3 regions of the Arthrobacter sp. CAN_A212 genome follow, and region 3 is predicted to be linked to each of the others. Evidence: riboswitches for the same ligand, from Rfam matches in the RefSeq annotation. Region 3 holds a riboswitch; each other region holds the start of a gene.

Region 1 (4,922 bases), on a different contig from region 3:
CGCACGGCGGCCTAGCCCCCGCAATTATGAACAGCCCTACGCCGCGCCCCTCGTAGGGCAGCCAATTGCCGTGGCCAGCAGGAAATGGGTTAACCTTGGGAGGCGTAGAACTTGTGTTCGGCGCTGGCATCAGGCGCCGCGCTTGCACCGCGAAAGCCGCCCGCTGTTCCATCCCGCACCAGTGCCTAGGAGCTGAACCGCATGACGGACCTCATCGATACCACTGAGATGTATCTGCGGACCATCCTGGAACTGGAGGAGGAGAACATTGTTGCCCTCCGCGCCCGGATCGCTGAACGCCTCCGCCATTCAGGCCCCACCGTCTCGCAGACCATCGGACGGATGGAGCGCGACGGACTGGTGGTGGTGTCCGGCGACCGTCACCTCGAATTCACTGACCTGGGACGGCGCCGCGCGATCGGTGTAATGCGGAAGCACCGCCTTGCTGAACGGCTGCTGTCGGATGTGATCGGCCTCGACTGGGCCTACGTCCACGAGGAAGCCTGCCGCTGGGAGCACGTCATGAGCGAACGGGTTGAGCAACGCCTCTACGAGCTGCTCGGCAAGCCGACCGAGTCTCCCTACGGCAACCCCATCCCCGGGCTGGAAGCGTTGGGCGGCCCGCCCGCCGAAGGGTTCTCGGTTGGGGTGCGCAGCCTTTCATCGGTGATCGGCACTTCCCCGGCCGGATCTGTGATTACCCTGGTCCGGCTTGCGGAACCCATCCAGGTGGACCCGGAGCTGCTTTCCCAACTGGACGAGGGTGGATTGCGTCCCGGAACTGCCATCTCTGTGCAGTCGGTCGGGGACTACGTCTCGGTCCGAGTGGACGGTATCGAGGGTGCGCTGGAGCTCCCACACGAGGTGGCAGCCCACGTGTTCGTGTCTGTTTCCCCAGCCGCCGGCTAGCGCCGAAGGGCAGCCGCGTGGCTCTGAACCGCGGATGGTCCAGACAAGTTGCCCTCCTTTGGGGTAACGAACGAATATCTTTCGAGTGAACCTCATCATCTAGAAGCCGGTAGCTGTGAAGGACCGATGTGATGGCCGTAACCATCTCCATACCATTCCGTGACCGGAATGTGACATTAGGTTTGATCTGATGTACCGTCGATCTCGTGCCCAATTCTTCTAGGTTGGTCACTCTCGAGCAGATCGCCTAGCTCTGCCACTGCCCGAGATCCGTTCGCACAATTCGCATGGCAGAGGCGGGGGAACCACATTAGTGGGTTTCGCAAGAAATCCTGGGGTTAAGTCGTGCCATTCCGAAAAGGAACCGCGCGGCCGGGTGACTCCCATCCGAATCCGACAGCTCACCTCGCAGGCAATTGGGAGAGGCAATCGAACGTGTCATGTAACTCTGCTCTGGGCCGCCACCGTGCCGTCCGCACCAACCCCTTGACCGCCATCTCAGATGCCGTGTCCTCCAACGCTGGTTCGGTCGGTCGTCAGGCCGCAGTCCTCGCGGCAGCAACCGGCCTGGTACTGACCGGCGGAGTATCAGCCAACGCCGCTGATCTCTCCCCCCAGGCTAACGAGCGAGCCACCATCGCCTCCACTCTGGAAATCCAGGCGGCACCGGCAGTTGTCGAAGCTCCGGCAGACGCCGAGATCGCCTTCAACCGCACAGCGGTCAAGGCTGTCGCAGCCCCCGCGGTAGTCAAAGCCCCGGCAGTCAAGGTTCAGGCCGAAACGGTTGCCGAGATCGAAGAAACCCCCGTCGAGGCACCGGCAGCAGAGCCCGTCGCCACGGAGCCCGCTGTCTCCGAGCCGGTAACTGTAGCCCCAGCGGTCGCAGCAGAACCAGTCGCGCCAGCAGCACCTGCCGTAGTCGTTCCGGCAGCTCCGGCAGCCGCAGTCACTCCAGCAGCCCCAGCAGCCCCAGCCCCAGCAGCCCCAGCCCCAGCAGCCCCAGCCCCAGCAGCCCCAGCCCCAGCAGCCCCAGCCGCACCGGCTCCCAAGGCTCCAGCCGCCAAGAAGACCCCCGCCGTATCCTCAGGCGTGGCCGCCACCATTGCTGCCGCAGCCCAGGGCCAGCTCGGTGTCACCCAGGACTGCACCCGCCTTGTGAGCAACGCCCTTGCAGCCGCAGGCATCAACTTCCACGGCTGGCCAGCCGGATACCTTTCCCTGGGCCGCACGGTCAGCGGCGGCGAGGCCATCCCCGGCGACCTCATCTACTACGCAGACGGTGGCGCTGGCGTTGCCCACATCGCCGTCTACATCGGCGGCGGCAAGGCCGTCCACGGTGGATTCAACGGCAACCAGACGGTAGTCGCCCCCGCCGATCTCGGTTCCGGCCCGGTCTACATCCGCGTCGGCGGCTAACCCACCACGAACCACCAGAAAGGACCCGGAGGATTTCGATCCCCGGGTCCTTTCTGCGTCTGGGGCCGTCACTCCAGAGGTACGACACGCACGACACGGGCGGCCACCAGCGGTGAGAATTGGCAAACCGGGTGCCAGCCGAACTACCCTTACATAAAATAAGTCAGTTGTAGTCCTGTTTCCCCGGACCACAGGGACGCGGGCAATTCTCGGCAAAGAGGAATGTGCATGCGCACTCTCGTTCTGAATGCTGGATATGAGCCACTGGCGGTAGTGACCTTCCGCCGGGCGCTGGTCCTTGTGCTCGCGGGCAAGGCAAGTGTCGTCGCGGAGGGGGAGGAACCGGTGATCGGACCCAACGAAATCCTCGGTCGGCCCTCGGTCATCCTGCTGAACCGGTACGTGAAAATTCCCTACCGGCACACCCTTGTTGCTACCCGGCGGGGTGTCCTGCGGCGTGACAACCACCTGTGCGCCTATTGCGGCAAAGCCGCCGCCACCATCGACCACGTCTTCCCCCGGTCCCGCGGCGGGGACTCGAGCTGGGAGAACCTGGTGGCCTGCTGTCTGCGGTGCAACAACGACAAGGGCGACAAAACCCTCGCCTCGCTCGGCTGGCAGCTCCGGATGACCCCGCAGCCGCCCCGCGGGAACCCCTGGCAGCTTCGCGAGATTGAGAAGCCTGCCCCACAGTGGAGCGCTTTCCTCCGCTCGGAGACCGCCGCTTGAGTGCTCAGTCACCCGTTGTCTTCAACGCCGTTGTGCTGTCTGGGGGGCGCTCGTCCCGCCTGGGAGGCACACCGAAGGCCCGCCTGGAACGCGATGGGCGGAGCTTGCTCGACCTCACCTGTCTCGCCGTAGCAGACGCGCGCCGGGTGGTGGTAGTGGGACCCGAGGAACATTCGCTGGCCGGTGGACTTGGCTCGGACGGCGCAACCACAACGCCCGCCGACGGACAGCTGCTCCGTGAGTTTGTCCGAGAGTCGCCGCCCTTTGGTGGGCCCGCCGCCGCACTGGCTGCCGCCGTCGACCACTTGGGTGACGACGACGCACCGTGGCTTCTGGTCATGGCCTGCGACATGCCCCGGGTCGACCAGGCCATTCCTGCCCTGCTGGCGGCCGCGGCCGGCGACGCCGAGTCTTCGTACATGGCCCGCGACGGCGGGCGGGACCAGCCGCTGGCCGCGCTGTACCGAATGGATTCCCTCCGTGACGCGGTGGCGGCGGTCCACCGGAGCGGCGGCGCCCAGAATCTATCGATGAAGGCACTCCTTGCTAGGGTGCAATGGAGAGCAATCGACGTTCCGCCGGGAAGCACCGCCGACGTCGACACCTGGGCTGACGCCCAAACCCTCGGTGTCTCAGCCACACCGACCTAGACCGCAGGAGCAGCGATGAAAAAGCAGGATCAGATCCTCCAGGAGTGGAGCGCCCAACTTATCGAGGCCTTCGAACTGGAGGGGACAACCATCGACATCGATGCCATTCTCTCCCTCGCCGGGGATGCAGCCCATTCGATCGTGCGCCCCGCAGCACCCCTGACCACCTTCATCGCCGGCTACGCGGCCGGTCTCGCGGTGGCCAGCCAGCAGGCCACCGAGGCGGTGGCCATGGAGTCGGCCATCGAGGCGGCCCGGCGTCAATGCCCGCCCCAAGAGGCAAGCCCTGCAGCGACGGACGCCCCGTGAGCGAATCACCGACAGCGGAGACCGCCGCGAACCAGGCCGAGACCCCCTTGGTTGCGCCGCCGGGTGGCCGTAACCTTGACTGGGAGCAGGCCCGACGGGCCGCCTTCCACGCCGGCAGTCCGCTGGCACACCAGACGGTTCCCTTGTCCGAGGCGCTCGGCCAGACACTGGCGGAACCGGTCACCGCGCTGCAGGCCATCCCGCACTACGCCTCCTCAGCGATGGACGGCTGGGCGGTCAACGGCGCCCCACCCTGGCAACTGGTCAGTCACGCACCCAAGGAAGAACACCCGTGGCAGCGCCCCGCCCCGCACCGGGACTCCGGGGCAGGTCCCTTGGCGCCCGGAGAAGCGACCTTCATCCTCACGGGCGGTGTGGTTCCCGACGGCGCGACCGGAATCCTTCGCACCGAGCACGGGATGGTGCGCGGGGACGTGCTGGACCGCAATGATTCCGCCCGGCCCGACGAGCCCCGACCCCAGGAGCACATCCGCCCGGCAGGTGAGGAAGCGCCCGAGGGTAGCCTGACCATTCCGGCGAATGTGACGCTCAACCCCGCCCAGATCGCCCTGGCAGCAGTCTGTGGGTACGATAACCTTCCCGTGCTGCGTGCCCCCCGCGTCTCCCTCCTCCTCACCGGCGATGAGGTGATCGAAGCGGGCCTCCCCGAACCGGGACAGGTGCGCGACACCTTCGGCCCGCAACTGCCTGGGCTGGTGCAGCTGATGGGTGGACACGTGGACACCTCCGGCCGGGCCAAGGACGATCTCGACGACGTCGTCGCCGCCATCAGCGCTGAGGCCCTCGACGAGCTCTCCCTCGCCCGGGCCTCCGGCGATGTGCTGATCACCACCGGTGGGACTGGCAGTTCCTCGGCCGACCACATCCGGCGCGCACTGGAAACGCTTG
Region 2 (4,922 bases), on a different contig from region 3:
GGCGCGGCCCTGGGGATGTGTCTCCTGGCGGTCATCGTCGTCGCCGCCCTGGCGTTCCTGGTACGTTCCGGCCAATTCGTTCCCGGGTCAGTGCTTCTGCGCGGTCCGCCATTGATCCGCTTGCGACCCCTCTCGATCCCTGTTCCTTCTCTGATTCAACTCTGTATCAGCCGGACATAAAACACCGGCACCTGCCGTCGTAGTGAACGCGATTGCGCGCACCCGACGGCCTACACGCCCAGCATGGGACCCACTACAGACTATTCATCAGATGAATTCACTAAGGATCAGATCACCATGAAGCGCTACCTCTCCCTCTCAGCACTGAGCGTCGCAGCCATCATCACCCTTGCAGGGTGCGGAAGCGACAACGAACCCGCCACCCCGGGGGTCGAACCAACCGCTTCCACCCAGGAATCATTACCGTCAGCACCCGAATCCGGTGCTGAGGTGTCCGCCGAACACAACAGCGCCGATGCCATGTTCGCCCAGATGATGATTCCCCACCACCAGCAGGCAGTGGAAATGAGCGACATGATGCTCGCCAAGGACGGCATCAGCCCTGAGATCACCGACCTCTCCACCAGGATCAAAGCTGCGCAGGGCCCCGAAATAGAAACCATGACCAGCTGGCTAGAAGCCTGGGACCGGCCGGTCATGCCCGAAGGTGGCATGGACGGGCATGACATGGGGTCCATGGGTGGCATGGACGGGATGCTGGACGAGGATCAGATGGCCGAACTGCAATCAGCCGAAGGTGACGACGCTGCCCGGATGTTCCTTGAGTTCATGACCGAACACCACAACGGTGCGATCGACATGGCGCAGGAAGAAATTGACAACGGCGAGAACCCGGAAGCGATCGATCTCGCTGAGACGATCGTGGAAACCCAGCAGGCCGAAATCCAGGAGATGGAAGAACTACTCTCCGAGCTCTAACCTGCCGCGAGTTCACTAGGGGGAGGGCTAGACATCTGGCCCTCCCCACTTTCTCCCTTACTTCCTGTGACCCGAAAGATCATCACCGTGCCCCGCACCAAACTTTTTCTCTTATACCCGCAACGACACGCCAAGCTCGTGGTTCTCACGGCCGGCCTCCTGGTCCTCACGGCCTGCTCACCGCAGGCGGCACCGAGCTCCGGCACCAGCGAATCCTCCGGCTCTGCCACAAGCGCGCAGGGCTACCCCACCGGTCACGTCCACGGAATGAGCGTGAATCCGGACACGAACCAGGTCTTGCTGGCCACCCATGATGGGCTGTTCGACATCTCGGAGTCGCCAGCAATCCAGATCGGGCCGACCATCGACCTGATGGGCTTCACCACGGCAGGGAACGGCGACCTATATGCCTCGGGTCATCCCGGTTCGGGAACCAATTTGCCCGACCCGGTGGGGCTGATCCGGTCCACCGATCGAGGCCGAACCTGGGAACCGCTGTCCCGGCAAGGAGAGTCCGACTTCCATGCCCTCGCCATCACCGACGGCGGAATAGTCGGTTTCGACGGCCAGCTTCAGACCAGTGCCGAGGGGACCTTATGGCAGCCCGTGGCAGAGCAGATACCCGTGTTCAACCTGGCCGCCAGCCCCCGGGACAGTGTTGTGCTCGCGACCACCGAGGAAGGCCTGCAACGCTCCACCGACGGCGGCGTGACGTGGGCAGCCGTGCCGGAGGCACCGTTGCTGATGTTCACGGCACTTTCTGAAGGGAAAGCCGCCGGAATCACGCCCGAGGGGCAGATCCATACCAGCGCTGACGCTGGTCTGACCTGGGTCGAACAGGGTTCAGCTCCCGGCGAGGCAGCAGCGGTTGCCACTCAGCTGCTCGACGACTCCACACTGCGGATCTGGGTGGCGACCGAAAACAGTGTCCAGGTCTCTAATGACAACGGGCAAACCTTCACGGACATCAGATCCAACCATCAGTAGTTGCTGGTGAAGCACGCATCGCTACAGGAAGCGGCGATCCGGCCATTCGGGCACCTTGCGGCGGAAGCGCTATTCACCGTCGCCGACGGCACCGACGGTATCGAATGATCCCGAGAAGTGGACCCGGGCACGGGGGCCGAAACGCCTTCATAGGTTTGATTTGAGTCGCCGGCACGCAAAACGGCAGGGTCGGTGTAGACCGACCTCTCGCCGTCTTCGGCTGCGAAAATCGCGGCCACCATCCCAGGCGCAATTGCTGCGGCTGCGATCGCGCCTGGGATCCGCGAGGCCCCGGAGTCATCGGAGGAACCACTCACCACCTCGATCTGGATCGGTACACTCGCGCTGCCGTGGTTGGCGGCCATGTTGTCCGCCGTGATCCGAGCCGAGCACTGGTGGTTAAGTCCAGTTTCTCCGGGAGAACCAAGAGGCGAAATGGGGTCCCTCGACCGTCGGTTACCCGTGAGTAGGGCAACACCCTAAAGAGGGCCGTAACCGTAACGTGACATCCATACCTGGGTGGGGTACTCTCATTCGAGTGATCCCGGCACCCCGCCGAGATCATAATCCCGCGCAGAATGCCGAGCCCTGCCGCTGCACCGGGACCCGTTCGCACAATCCAGATGGCAGGGACGGGGGAACCACGTTTCCACCGGGCCACCGCACGCGGTGACCCTCGGGGTTAAGTCGATCTGACTATCCAGTGCAAATCTGCCGCATCGTTTGCGATGGGCAGAAAGCTCAAGGATGGTGGACGGCCGGGTGACTCCCATCCGAACCCGACAGCTCACCCCGCAGGCATGGGAGAGGCAACCACCATGTCACGTAAGTCCATTTCGGCACGCCACCGCGCGGCCACCACCCACTCCATCGCTCTTGAAGGTCTGACCCAGTCCGCCAAGACCAATGCCGTAGCACTGGGCAAGCCAGCCATCATCGCCGTCGCGACCGGCAGCCTCGTCTTCTCCGTCGGAGCGACCGCCCACGCAGGAACCTACACGCAGGGCGAAGCAACGACCGCCTCCGCAGTCTCAGCACCCGCCGCTTCCGGAGTTCACACTGTTGCTGCCGGGGACACCCTGGGCGCAATCGCGGCACAGAATGGTATCAACCTCGACACCCTCCTGGCGCAGAACGGGCTGTCCTACGCCTCGGTCATCTACCCCGGACAGCAGATCCAGCTCACCGGTGGGGCAGCCGTCAGCGCGGCAGCCGTGCCAGCAGCTACTGCAAGCCAGGCCTTCTACTCGGCACCTGCACCAGTCGCTCCGGCAGCAGCACCAGCCGTTCAGGCAGCAGCACCCGCTCCAGCAGCGGCACCCGTTTCCGCAGAACCAGCAATGATGACCTTGGCTTCCAGCCCCATCACCCCGATTGCGTCTGCAGCTAAGGCAGCTCCGTCAGTTTCAGCCAGCGGAGTCGGCGCAGCACTGGTCGCTTCGGCCTATGGGCAGATCGGGTCCATCCAGGACTGCACCGTCCTCGTCGAACGCGCTCTGCGCTCCATCGGCCTGAACGTCGGCGACCTCGGCCCCTCACAGTTCGCTCAGTACGGCTCGGTTGTATCCTCGCCAGCGCCGGGTGACCTCGTGATCAACGCCGGACACATCGCGATCTACGTTGGCGGTGGCAAGGTCATCAGCAGCGGCATGAACGGTGCCAACCTGACGATGGAGCACCCACTGTCCGATCTCGCCGGTTCATACTTCGTGCGAGTCAACGGCTAACATCTCAAGCTCTCGGACTCGTTCCGTGAACTGAACATAAGTGGCAGGTACCCTGGACGGAGGGCACCTGCCACTTATGTGTTCCGTTCAACCCTGACTCGACATGCCGCTGTTTTTCTCACGGTGTCGTACTTGCTAGCCGGAGATGTTTGCTGCGTCGTACCAGCGCAGAACCCGGAGTGCCCTGAGGGTGTTCCACCGACTCGAGCTGCCATCGGGTTCTTCGAATCGAAAGTGGACCGCGCCGGGGTGAGTCTTATCCAGCAGCCAACCTCCATCTGGCTGACGCTTCGCGCGAACATGTTCGACCGCCTCGGCCAGCCGCGGATCAGCCGGTCCGCCACGCAGGGCGAAGTAGCTCGTCGCCTTGAGCAGGTCATAGTGCCAGCGGGGAGGGTAGGAAAACTGAAGCCATCTCGGGTTCACCACCTCACCGGTGCGCAAGGACCGGAACAGGCTGCGTCGAAGCAAATACTCCTCGCCCTCATAGCGAGCCCTGCGGACCTCCTCGGACCTACCAGTGTGTCGCTCCCACCTCAGTAGGGCGTCGACTACGTCAAGAGTGCTCGCGAAAGATCCGGGAGCCGAACGGGACTCGGCCCAGCAGTTCCAGCCACCATCAGGCAATTGGTCGGCCACGAGTCGCTGCACCACCGGGCCGACGTCGATGCCTAGGTAGGTGCCGATCAGAATAGTGCCAGCATTAATGCAGCAGTCGACTTCACCGGCGAAAAAGGGCAATCCGTCATACTCCCACCGGCAGTTGCGCGCGACCAGCCGGGCTGTCTCACCCATCATCGTGCTGTTCGGAGATAAGCCCAGGTGACACAGGTCGAGCAGCACCGGGTAGGTAGAGGTCCATGGTTGCCCCTGCTGTTCACCTGGTGTCTCGATCGGTTCCTCGTCAGGTGATGGGAACGACGGCGGTGGCTCGCTGGCAGCAAGGGCCTGCGCCGTGCTTTCGGCGAACGCCGCGGTATTAGGGAAGCATGCGCCGTCCGCCCACTGTCCATCGGGTGCCCGCAGGGCGAGCAGCCGAGCGCCCCACCCCACGTGTTCCATCCGCGCCCGCTCTGCTGCTATCTCATCCTGCGGCGCGTCGACTAGATCGTGCAACACCTGCCACCGGATCGCAGGATCGCTATTCAGGAGCCACTGCACTACTGGGTCGTTCTCGGCCAGCGGTGGCGTTTCGGAATCTGTCAAGGCGTTTGAGACACAGCTAAGTGGTTAGGCGTGTGTGGGGACCTCGCTTTGTTGGGGCTGGTT
Region 3 (4,922 bases):
AGAAGAGAGTTAGTCGTGGCTGTTCCTAAGCGGAAAATGTCCCGCTCGAATACCCGTGCACGTCGGTCCCAGTGGAAGGCAACTGCCCCCAAACTGGTGAAGACCGTGGAGAACGGCCGCGTTACCTACAGCCTGGCTCACCAGGCCAAGGTAGTCACCGACTCCGCCGGCACTGCACTGTTCCTTGAGTACAAGGGACGCAAGGTAGCCGACGTCTAACGACCGCTGTGTGCCCGGCATCGCCGGTGCCTGCAGCGTTCTTATGCGAGTGCGTAAGTAGACGTGGCTAATACTGAAGACCTTTTGAAGCGTCTCGGTGTCTCAATTGACGCCGGGACGCTTCGTCTTGCCCTGACGCACCGCTCCTTCGCCTATGAGCATGGCGGTATCCCCACCAACGAACGCCTCGAATTCCTTGGTGATTCGGTGTTGGGGCTGGCGGTCACCGACGCGCTGTACCGGGACAACCCCGAGCTGTCGGAGGGTGACCTCGCCAAACGGCGCTCCGCGGTCGTCAGCACCCGTGCCCTGGCCGGGATTGCCCGCGACCTGGAGCTGGGCCAGCATGTCCTGCTGGGCCAGGGCGAGAAGCTGACCAACGGGCGGAACAAGGCATCGATTCTCGCTGACACGATGGAAGCCGTCATTGGCGCGACCTACCTCAGCAACGGGATCGAAATAGCCCGGGCCATGGTGATGCGCCTGGTGGGTCCCCTGTTGGGAAGCGCTGCCGCCATGGGCGCCGGCACCGACTGGAAGACCAATATCCAGGAGATCGCCGCTGCGCGCCGCCTGGGCACCATCGACTACAAGGTCACCGGATTCGGCCCCGACCACGCCCGCACCTTCGAAGCACTCCTCACGGTCGGAGGCAAGCCCTATGGCTCCGGATCGGGTCCTTCCAAGAAGGAAGCCGAACAGGAGGCTGCTGCCGCCTCCTGGAAGATGCTCCGGGTTATCGCCGCTGAACCCAAAACAGCGGCCCAGACGGTAGTGGTCCCGGTTGAAGTGCCCAACGTCGCCCACGACGGGATTCACCCTGACGGCGCTGACACTGTTCCTGACCCTGTCATCGGCTTCGCCAATCCGGCATCCGCCGCGTCGGCTTAAGCACGCACCCATGCCAGAGCTTCCCGAGGTCGAGGTGGTGCGCCGTGGCCTCGCGCGCTGGGTCCTGGGACGCACCATTGACGACGTCGACATCCTCGACCCGCGGTCGATCCGCCGCCACGCCCTCGGCGGCGAGGACTTCACCGGCAATCTGGTGGGCGCCCGGGTCCTGGACGTAGTCCGCCGGGGCAAGTTCCTCTGGCTCCCGCTGGCAGCTACCGCAAAGCCGTCAGACACTGCAGCTACGGCCGACACAGACACTGCAGGACCGCCTGTTGCACTGATGGCGCATCTCGGGATGAGCGGGCAACTGCTCGTCCAGGACGCCGAAGCACCCGAGGAGAAACACCTTCGGGTCCGGCTCACGCTCTCTGCGGCGTCCACTGCCGACGCCGGACCGCTCCCGAGGGAACTCCGCTTCGTCGATCAACGCATCTTCGGTGGCCTCTTCGTGACGTCGATGATTCCCACCGCCGACGGTCACGCCGGTGGCCTCGGCGAAAGCCCGCTGCCACTGATCCCCGTCGAGGCGGCCCACATTGCGCGAGACCCACTGGACCCGGCGTTCTCCTTTGCCGACTTCTATGCGAAGTTGCGCCGGCGCAGGACGGGCATCAAGCGGGCGCTCCTGGATCAGTCACTGGTCTCGGGTATCGGCAATATCTACGCCGATGAGGCGCTCTGGTCTGCCCGCGTGCACTATGCACGACCCACCGAAACGATGCGACGGGGCGATGCGCTCCGACTGATCGATGCCTGCCGCGACGTCATGCTGCGCGCACTGGACGCCGGCGGGACCAGCTTCGACTCCCTGTATGTGAACGTCAACGGGACCTCAGGGTATTTCGCGCGTTCCCTCAACGCCTACGGCAGGGAGGGCGAACCGTGTACCCGCTGTGCCGCCGACCCGGGATTCCACGGTAGCTCCCTGATCCGCCGTGAAATGTTCATGAACCGGTCCTCGTTCAGCTGTCCCCGCTGCCAGCCAAAGCCCCGCAACGGGCGCTGGTAAGCGGTAGTCCGGTTAGGCGGTATCACGGTTTTTGCGCAACGCCGCGGGCGCCGACTAGTTCTCCACACCGGGGCCTTGCCCACATACCGGGGGAGAAGCCGCCGCGGGCGTCGACCGTGCGGGACCATCATGCAATGGAAACCTTCCCAGCGCCCGAGCATGGTTCATCACCCCGACGCGAGTTATCGAATCGCTACCCATCACAGCGCCGCCGTAATACAAATGTGACAAAACTGGACGACCCTAGGTACAGTGGTCAGCGCGCAGGGTTCCGTTCAACTCAGCGTCCTCCCGACAGATTGCCCAATTCTGCCGATGTCGTGAGGTCCGTCCGCACATATCCGGCAGAAGCGGAGGAACCAATAGTGGCCGTCGATCGACGGCCTTGGGGTGAAGACTCGATTTCGAGTCCGGGTGGCTCCCATCCGAATCCGACAGCTAACTTCGTAGGCATCGGGAGAGGCTAGATCATGTCCAAGAATCACATCGCGCGTCACCGCGCCACCCCACCGAGCGCGCTCAAGACCGTTTCCAAAGCAGTCAGCTCACACGCTGGCGCCTTCGGCCGTCCAGCCGCTGTGGTTGTCGCCGCATCCGGTCTCATGCTCAGTGCCGGACTCCCGGCCAATGCAGCCGGTGAAATCACCGTCCAGCCAGCCGCCTCGGCGCCAGCCGTCCAGAGCGCTGGATCAGCAACCTACACCGTTCAGGCCGGGGACACCCTCGGAAACATCGCTGCAGCCCAGGGTGTCAGCCTTGAGTCGCTGTTCGCCCTGAACGGCCTCAGCTACGACTCGGTCATCTTCCCGGGTGACGTTATTTCCCTTTCGGGCGGCACCACCCAGGCCACCCAGGTAGCAGCACCAGCACCCGCTGCGGCACCAGCCGCCGCGGTGACCGTTGCCGCGCCGGCTCCGGCCGCGCCGGCTCCGGCCGCTCCAGCCGAGACCAGCACCCTGGGCATCACCACCGCCTCTGAAGCCATCACCCCGATGGCAGCAGCATCCACCGGTGGACAGGCATCGAGCTCAGGCATCGTTGGCACCGCGCTGTCGATGGTCGGCTCGGGCTACGTCTACGGTGGCACCACCCCGGGCGCCTGGGACTGCTCAGGCTTCACGCAGTGGGTCTTCGCCCAGCACGGCATCGACCTGCCCCGCACCAGCCAGGCACAGATGGCTGCCTCAGCCCGCACCAGCAACCCGCAGCCAGGTGACCTCGTCATCCAGAACGGCGGCGGACACGTCGGCATCTACATTGGTGACGGCCAGATGGTCAGCGCGCTGAACCCCAGCCAGGGCACCCTGGTCCACGCGGTCGACGCAATGCCTGTTGTTGGGTACTACACTCCCTAAGTGTCTGACCGGTTGTGTCTGACCAGGCTTAGCCTCTGACCAGGCTTAGCCTCTGACCGGGGGTTCGTAGGCTGAAGGCCGTCAGGCTTGAAGCCGTCGCCGCAGGCAACCTGAGGAGATCGGGCACAACTAACGAATGCGCCATCGGAGAATTCCGGTGGCGCATTCGTGTGTCCACTTTCGCGCTCATATGCGCATTTTCACCGACGTATGGTCCCGGAGCGTACGCCCCAGTATTCAGCGGGCAGAGGATATTCGGTGTGCAGAGGACTCCTGGCTACAGCTGCCGGTAGTGCTCCGAGAGCCTGGCCAGGCCCTCATCGAGTGACACGCCGGGCGTCCAGCCCAGCAGGTCGCGGGTACGCCGCTGATCGAACCAGTGTGCAGTGGAGAGTTGCTCCGCCAGGAACCGGGTCATCGGTGGTTCCGCATCGGCCCCGCTGCGCTGCCACACGAACTCAACCAGCGACCCCGCGCCACGTGCCACCCTTCCGGGAACGCTCCACCGCGGCGGGCGAACCCCACCCGCCCGGCAGATGCCCGCGATCAGTTCGCCGATGGGCCGGGGCTCTCCGTTGGTGACCACGACCGCCAACCCCGCTACCCGGTCCATCCGGCCGAGGGCAGCGGCGATCGCCTCGGCGGCGTTATCGACGTAGGTGGTGTCAACCAGTGCGGTGCCAGCGTCCAGGACGGGGAGACGCCCGGCTCGCGCCCGCTGCAACACCCGCTCCACCAGTTGGGTGTCGCCTGGACCCCACACAATGTGTGGCCTGACTGCCGCAACGCGGAAGCTGTCGCTGTTGGCCTGCAGTGCGATGAGTTCGGCGCGGGCCTTTGTTTGGGCGTAGTGGCCCAATACCTTCTCCGGCGTTGCATCAGTGGCAGCCTGCCCCACGATCGACGTACCCACGTGCGCCACCGAGGGGGAGGAGATGAACACGAAGTCCCGCACCCCGGCGGTGCGCGCCGCATCCAGCAGGCACCGGGTGCCCTCCACATTGACTGCTTCGAAGTCAGCTGCCGCTCCGGCGAACGAGACCTTGGCCGCCAGATGCACCACAGCATCCATGCCCAGCACCGCCCGCTGGACGGCAGTGGGATCGGTGATTGATCCCAGGCTGTCCTCGATGCCGCTCAGTCCGGCTGGACGTCGCTGAAACGTGCGCACCTCGTGGCCCTGGGCCTGCAGCAACTCGGCAGTCACCCGGCCCAGCATCCCGCTGGCACCGGTGACCAGGACCCTCACAGTTTGCCGATCTTTCCGCCGGCCAGCACCCCGGCGGCCCACCGTGCCACGGCAGTCCGGTCAATCTTGGCGTTGTGCCGGATGTCCGTGGGCAGCGCGGGAACCACCAGGACCGCGGACAGCTCAGCGCCAGCGGTGCGGGCGGCACTGCGTGCCTCGGACGCCAGCGATGCGGGTGCGAGCCCCGGTTTTGCCG

The links. A riboswitch is a leader RNA that binds a small molecule or an ion and turns the genes downstream of it on or off. The one in region 3 is predicted to bind cyclic di-AMP.
Region 1: linked by a shared signal. The riboswitch ahead of IWX64_RS04920 (NlpC/P60 family protein) and the one ahead of IWX64_RS07760 (C40 family peptidase) in region 3 are both predicted to bind cyclic di-AMP.
Region 2: linked by a shared signal. The riboswitch ahead of IWX64_RS16050 (C40 family peptidase) and the one ahead of IWX64_RS07760 (C40 family peptidase) in region 3 are both predicted to bind cyclic di-AMP.

The regions. Positions count from the first base shown of each region.
Region 1 is NZ_JADOUT010000003.1:133,790-138,711, reverse strand. Features, by position in the region: gene IWX64_RS04925 (metal-dependent transcriptional regulator) at 202-909, shown strand; cyclic di-AMP (ydaO/yuaA leader) riboswitch at 1,175-1,339, shown strand; gene IWX64_RS04920 (NlpC/P60 family protein) at 1,345-2,325, shown strand; gene IWX64_RS04915 (HNH endonuclease) at 2,554-3,054, shown strand; gene mobA (molybdenum cofactor guanylyltransferase) at 3,051-3,704, shown strand; gene IWX64_RS04905 (DUF6457 domain-containing protein) at 3,720-4,013, shown strand; gene IWX64_RS04900 (molybdopterin molybdotransferase MoeA) at 4,010-4,922, shown strand, end outside.
Region 2 is NZ_JADOUT010000038.1:19-4,940, reverse strand. Features, by position in the region: gene IWX64_RS16065 (hypothetical protein) at 1-180, shown strand, start outside; gene IWX64_RS16060 (DUF305 domain-containing protein) at 298-939, shown strand; gene IWX64_RS16055 (F510_1955 family glycosylhydrolase) at 1,006-1,926, shown strand; cyclic di-AMP (ydaO/yuaA leader) riboswitch at 2,528-2,742, shown strand; gene IWX64_RS16050 (C40 family peptidase) at 2,745-3,653, shown strand; gene IWX64_RS16045 (hypothetical protein) at 3,789-4,859, opposite strand.
Region 3 is NZ_JADOUT010000007.1:98,574-103,495, reverse strand. Features, by position in the region: gene IWX64_RS07780 (YceD family protein) at 1-13, shown strand, start outside; gene rpmF (50S ribosomal protein L32) at 16-219, shown strand; gene rnc (ribonuclease III) at 283-1,110, shown strand; gene mutM (bifunctional DNA-formamidopyrimidine glycosylase/DNA-(apurinic or apyrimidinic site) lyase) at 1,121-2,122, shown strand; cyclic di-AMP (ydaO/yuaA leader) riboswitch at 2,423-2,589, shown strand; gene IWX64_RS07760 (C40 family peptidase) at 2,593-3,477, shown strand; gene IWX64_RS07755 (NAD-dependent epimerase/dehydratase family protein) at 3,755-4,726, opposite strand; gene IWX64_RS07750 (alpha/beta fold hydrolase) at 4,723-4,922, opposite strand, start outside.